Regions from separate parts of the Lactobacillus sp. B4026 genome, predicted to be linked through region 2. Evidence: predicted binding sites of a transcription regulator. Region 2 holds the regulator's gene; the other holds the start of a gene.
The links. Region 2 encodes LexA, which represses DNA repair genes until DNA is damaged. Its sites were predicted from a motif close to CNAACANNTGTTNG; they were not measured.
Positions count from the first base shown of each region.

Region 1: recA (recombinase RecA) is a predicted target of LexA. The motif match lies at 2,166-2,179, and genes of this name have one in related genera.

Region 1 covers NZ_JAFNPD010000001.1:206,462-209,886, reverse strand. Annotated here, with positions in the region: gene rny (ribonuclease Y) at 1-837, opposite strand, end outside; gene recA (recombinase RecA) at 971-2,083, opposite strand; gene J3U69_RS01125 (ABC transporter permease) at 2,219-2,878, opposite strand; gene J3U69_RS01120 (osmoprotectant ABC transporter substrate-binding protein) at 2,878-3,425, opposite strand, start outside.
Region 2 covers NZ_JAFNPD010000002.1:70,334-73,758, reverse strand. Annotated here, with positions in the region: gene J3U69_RS02265 (ABC transporter ATP-binding protein) at 1-509, opposite strand, end outside; gene J3U69_RS02260 (YneF family protein) at 583-798, opposite strand; gene J3U69_RS02255 (DUF896 domain-containing protein) at 868-1,116, opposite strand; gene lexA (transcriptional repressor LexA) at 1,269-1,892, shown strand; gene J3U69_RS02245 (MerR family transcriptional regulator) at 1,941-2,300, opposite strand; gene J3U69_RS02240 (hypothetical protein) at 2,363-2,659, shown strand; gene J3U69_RS02235 (nucleoside phosphorylase) at 2,934-3,425, opposite strand, start outside.

The DNA.
Region 1 (3,425 bases), on a different contig from region 2:
GCTTAGAGTAACAACTTTCGGTGTATCATCAATTATTAAATCGATTCCAGTAAGTGCCTCAAAGGAGCGAATATTACGGCCCTCACGACCAATAATTCGTCCTTTCATTTCTTCATTTGGCAAATCTACAACCGACACCGTTGTTTCTGCCACAGTATCGGCAGAACTGCTTTGAATTGCGTCAATAATAACTTTGTGTGCATAATGATCAGCTTTAGCTTGAACTTCTTCATTACTGTTTCTAATCATTTCTGCTCGTTCTTTGACTAACTCATCTGATAATTGACTCAGCACCAGTTTCTTACCCTGCTCCTTATCTAAATGAGCAATTTCATAGAGCTTTTGCTGGCTCTTTTCAACTAGTTCATCAGCTTCCTGAACTTTTTGATCTAGATCAGTTTGCTCTTTAGCTAGCTGCTTTTCCTTTTCCTTGAGTTCATCCTCCCTTTCTACCATCAAAGAATTCTTGTGATTAAGAGTATCTTCTCTTTGCTGTAAACGGTTATTATCACGTGCAATCGCATCGCGCTTGACGTTTAACTCATCCTCAACTTTTTGTCGATATTCTTGAATCTTTTCTTGAGCTTCAAGAATTTTTTCTTTTTTCGTGTTTTGTGCACTTTGCTTTAAAGCATCTGCTGCTTGCTTTTGTGCGTTGACTTCAGCTTTTGCAGCATCTACTTGTGCTTTTGCCTCGGTTAATATATGGTCGGCATCGTTTTGAGCATTTTGCGCTCTTTTTTCCCAGCCATTCTTGCGAATAGCATATCCAATACCTGTTCCCAATAAAATTGAAATAATAGCAACTGCGACGGGAATCAAAATTGTATTTGTCATGATTACTATCGCCTTTTTTTATTTTTTTAAGATTATTCACACAGTATTAATAATAATGAACCGTGGTGGTGATGTCAATTAAGTAGAAAAAAACCTTGACCTATTTTACAGGTCAAGGTTAATCTCTTCGACTTTAGTTACTTTTGCTATCTGCTTCTTTTTTATCAGAAGCTTCCTTTTCTTTACTCTCAGTCTCTTTTGTTTTCTTAGCTTTGATTTTTTCAGGATCTTCGCGTTCAGCAACAGATTCTTCATCAATGCCATATGCCTGACGTACCTTTTGTTGGACTTCATCATAAATATCTGGGTGGTCTTCAAGGTATTTCTTGGCGTTTTCACGTCCTTGACCAATTCGCTCTTCATTATACGAGTACCACGAACCGGCCTTGGCAATGATATCTTTATCAGCTGCCATATCGAGAAGTTCACCACTTTGTGAAATCCCTTTACCATACATCATATCAACTTCAGCAACCTTAAATGGCGGCGCAACCTTATTCTTGACAACTTTAATCTTGACACGATTACCGGTTATCTCTCCACCAGTCTGCTTAATCTTTTCAGCTCGTCTGATTTCTAGCCGAATTGTCGAATAAAACTTCAGTGCACGTCCACCAGGTGTGGTTTCTGGATTACCAAACATAATCCCAACTTTTTCACGAATCTGGTTAATAAAAATAGCAATTGTTTTGGTTTTATTGATATTCCCAGAAAGCTTACGCAAAGCCTGACTCATTAACCGTGCTTGAAGTCCGACGTGGCTGTCGCCCATTTCACCATCAATTTCAGCTTGGGGCACTAACGCAGCAACTGAGTCAACTATCAAAATGTCAATCGCGCCACTAGTAATCAGCGTGTCAGCAATCTGCAAGCCTTCCTCACCTGTATTTGGTTGTGACAAAATAAGTGAGTCAACGTCAACTCCAAGTGCTTCTGCATAGGCTGGATCCATTGCGTTTTCTGCGTCAATATAGGCAGCTGTTCCCCCGCGCTTTTGCACTTCTGCTACAGCATGCAAAGCTACGGTAGTTTTACCTGAAGATTCAGGCCCATAAATTTCAACAATTCTTCCGCGCGGATAGCCGCCAACTCCAAGAGCTGCATCAAGTGCAAGCGAACCAGATGGAATGGTCGAAATTTTAGTATTTGCCTTATCGCCCATGCGCATAACAGCACCTTTACCAAAATTTTTCTCAATTTTCTTCAGTGCATTTTCTAATGCAGCCTGTTTCTCATCTTTGGCCAAGTATTTTTCCTCCTCTAGTATAGTCCTCAATTTAGTACGTACTAATTATACTTTGATTTAGTGTATATTTGCAAGGAATAAGCGAACAAATGTTTAAATTTGTTCCTTCACTACTAAATACGCGAAAAAGTCGTTTTATTTTTTTAATCCTTTCGGTTGTAACCATTTTTGCAAGAAATTTAAAATGATATCTGCCAATATGGCCATTAGTGCCGTTGGCAACGCACCAGCTAAAATGATTGCACTACCATTAGTAGCATTGGTACCACGAATTATGATATCACCTAAACCCCCTGCACCAACAAAAGAACCAATCGAAGTAATCCCGATGGCAATAACTAACGCATTTTTTAGGCCAGCAATAATAACTGACATTGACAAAGGCAATCTAACCATGCGCAATACCTGCCATTTAGTCATACCCATGCCCTTACCAGAATCAATTACATTTTTATCAACGCTGCGCATCCCAGTATACGTATTTTTAATAATCGGCAACAAAGAATATAGCGTAACAGTAAAAATGACCGTCATCACGCCTAATCCCAAGCCAATCATCACAATTGACAGTAATGCCAGCGAAGGAATAGTTTGAATAAAGTTAGCAATTTCAACGACAAAATCACCTAAATGGGCATTACGTGAAATAAAAATACCTAACGGAATTCCAATAATGGCCGCAAATAACACGCCATAAATCGAAATTAGGAAAGTTCGATTAAACTGTTCAAGCACATAAAAGCCATTATGTTGATAATAATAAATAAATTGCTGCCATAAAGATAATCTAGCCATTATTTCTCCTTTCTAAAGTAATCATGCTTTACTAAGAATTGGTGCGCCACCGTGGACGGTTCAAGCAGCTTATCATCAACGTCATAATTCATTTTACGAATATCATGAACACTAATGTTACCTACTAACCGCTCTAAAAGTGGTTTTAATTCCGGGTGCTCGCGCAAAACATAGTTATTAATCAACATGCCGCAATTATACGGTGGAAAGAAGTGTTTATCATCTTTTAACAAGTGCAGCTTATAACTATCGATTCGGCCATCGGTTGAATAACCTAAAATAACGTCCATTTTACCGTTTTTTAAAGCCGAATAAACTAAGCCGATGTTCATCGGGTGGGCTTTGGCAAAAGTGATACCATAAGCTGTCTGAAAAGCAGGATAGCCGACTCCTGGAGCATTAACCCATTCAGACGCAACCCCGAAGGAAAACTTATTTTGCACCTTTTTTAGATCTGAAATATTGTACAGGTGGTATTTCTTCTGATCTTTTGCCCTAACCATGAATGCATAATTATTGGCAAAGCCATAAGTATGAAGATACGTTT
Region 2 (3,425 bases):
AAAGGTAAGGGAATTAAAGCAACTATCGTCAACCGCCAGTCAACAAAGATGATCATTGCGATCATGGTTGAAACACTCATTAATAAAGAATCGACCAAAGTCAAAACACCTTCACCAGCAACTTCTTGAATAGCTGAAACATCATTGGTTGCGTGCGCCATTAAATCACCTGTTCGGTGGCGTTGATAAAAAGTGCGATCCATTTCCATAAAATGCCGAAATAATTTCGAGCGCAACTGCAGTTCTAGTTCTGCCGCTCCACCCCATATTTGCCTGCGCCACAAGTAACGAAAGCCATATAAAAGTAGTGCCGCGAAAATGATTGTCAAAATTAACAAGCCATATTCTTGCCAAGAAATATGTCCTTTATCGAGCTGATCAGCCATTAGTCCTAATATTCGCGGTGGAACCAAATTAATTACAGACGTTAAAGCCAAGAAGGTCACACCAATTAGGTACCGTTTTTTCTCCTTTTTAAAAAACCATCCAAGCTTAAAAAATATACCCATTTTTCACCTTTCTTTCCAAATAAAAAGGCGGAGAAATAATCCTCCGTCTTTATTTTCAATTCAGTAAGATTGACTATTTTTGATGCTTCATCATGTTCATCACCTGGTTAACCTTCTTAGCGGAAGGCTTTTGCCCCATTTGTGACATCATGGCAACGATCATATCCTCACTGATTGGTGGATTATCTTTAAAGTATTTCTTCATGTATGCTCTTGCACCATAAAAACCGCCAACAAGGCCAATTAATAATGCAACAATAATTAAAACAATCGCTAATCCTAATTTCATAAAATAATCACCTCAATTTGTCCAATAGATATATCTTACCGAAAATTTAAGTAAATTTAAAGACGTAAATTAGTCTTTTCGTAAACCTTTCTTCCGCTGAGCTTTCTTTGCTTTTTCAGAAGTAATTTCCTTGCCATTCTTATCAATTATGACAAGGTTTTCAACATCTTGCTTAAAACCGGCACGAAAGTTCTTGATAAATTCTTGATGAAGTTTTTCACGTTCTTTTTCTTCTTCATCAGACAAACCTTCTTTTTCTTTCTTATGATATAGTTCGTTTATCCGATTAATCATCTTTTTTTCATTGTCTTCTGTCATTTTTTGCACCTCTTTCGCACTTCTTAATAAAAAGAGTCTACCCTATTTCAGCTAAGAAAAAAAGTTTAATTTCTTAGAACGCTTGTTTGTATTATGACTTAATTTCTGTTAGAATATGTTTATCAGCAAATAGACTATCATGGGAGCTAAAGATGACTAACAAACAAAGTTCAAAACAATTACAAATTTTACGTTATATCTATGACACAGTTGAAAAGCGCGGATTTCCGCCAACTGTGCGAGAAATCTGCCAAGGAGTTCAACTTTCTTCGACTTCGACTGTTCACGGTCATTTGTCACGGTTGGAACGCAAAGGCCTTATTGTTAAGGATGCCACCAAGCCGCGAGCATTGGAAATAACAGACGAAGGTAAGAAAGCCATTGGCGTTAAGCCAACTGAAATACCTGTTGTCGGTGTTGTTACTGCCGGTCAGCCAATTTTGGCGGTTGAAGATATCGAAGATTACTTCCCTCTTCCACCAGATTTAGAAAATGATGCTGGTGACCTGTTCATGCTACGTGTTCACGGGGAAAGTATGATTAATGCTGGTATTTTAAATGGTGACAATGTTATTGTTCGTAAACAAAGCTCAGCAACAAATGGTGAAATTGTTGTTGCCATGACAGATGAAAACGAAGCAACTGTTAAACGTTTTTATAAGGAAAAAGATCATTATCGTCTTCAACCTGAAAATGATAACATGGCACCGATTATTCTTAATAGTGTTCATATCTTAGGTAAAGTTGTTGGTCTTTACCGTAATAATATTAATTAGCTTAAAAAGTTTTTAGTCTGTTAGATCGTTTAATTAATAACTGTTCATTTACTTAATGAGCAGTTTTTTTAGTGCTTTTTTCAATGCCACTAAAGCTTTTTTTCTGTGACGCAGTTCTCTGATTGCAGCATCATTTTCTGCTATTTTTTCTTCGATTAGCCGAAGATTTTGCTCATGCTGCTTTTTTGTACCACATGACTGGTCATTCAATTCTTTGATTGCGCAAATTTCTTTTAGTGAAAAGCCCAATTCTTGTAAGTTTTTTATTTCCTGAAATGATTCTACTTCATTATCAGTAAACCAATAATTTTTCCCCTTTCGTATTGGCGTTAATAAACTTAATTCAAGATAAAACCTAACTGTATCCTTAGTAGTATTCATTTTAGTGATAAATTCTTTTAAATACATGTATATTCTCCTTGACGTTGGGTCAACCCCCTATAGTTAACTAGCGCTAGGAGGAAAGAAAATTGAAAATTTCAACTAATTTATTGACTATTATTTACGGAACAATAATGATAATTGCGGCCGTAGCTAGCATTCACAAAATTCCTGTTTGGTTAATCTGCTTAAACGTTATCGCAAGCGTTTTCTTAATACTGACCTGCTTAACTGGTTACCATAAATATGCGCCAATTTGTTTATTTGCAATCTTACTCATTGCGTTAATTAATGGCTATTGCCTAAACAGAAAAATCAATTGGCTTCACTGGTTTATCAGACTGACCATAACTATTGCTTTAAGTTGGTTAAACTGGTGTTTTTAAAATAATGGCATTATTTAATTTACAAAAGAGATCTTCTGTTTGCTATTTAATTCCACTTCAATATATTTGTTACCATTTTTAACGTTAAGTCAAGTATAATCGCTTTCATAAAAAGAATCTGATGACTTTCCACATCAGCTATGCTTCTTAGCTTCACAAAGTTTACGGCGATTTTTAGCAATAAATACCGATATTACAACATTTTAATTTTACATTGTGAATTATTTAGATGTTTCACTTTGGTTTCACAGCATATCTTTTCACAAAGTCAAAACTAGAGTTGGTCGAGTATGCTTGTTGCTAGTTCCAGTCCTTTACCATGCGCATCTATACCCCAGCCACGTTCTTGATGATCCTCAATATCATTAAGTGAATCGGCAGTAAACAGAATTTGCGCAAAATCAGCTTGCCGAAATTGTGCACAAGCAGCCATTGCGGCACATTCCATTTCAACGCATGCAGCACCAAGTTTCTTAAATTGCTTGACCTTTCTAGCAGTTTCCCTGAAAAAACCATCAGTAGTCCAAGTCGTTACCTCTTTGACTTTAAAACCATTTTGCACCATCAAATTTTCAGTTTTAGTTAAAAAAGCTGAACGCAAATCAACGAAGTTGCCTGGCTCCATGTAATGAAAAGATGTTCCTTCATCACGAATTGCTTTGGTCGGAACTAAAAAATAATTTTCTGGCAGATCAACAAGTGTCCCTGCTGAACCGATTGCCAAAATCTGCTTGACACCATAGCTAATGAGCCAGTCTAACATTTG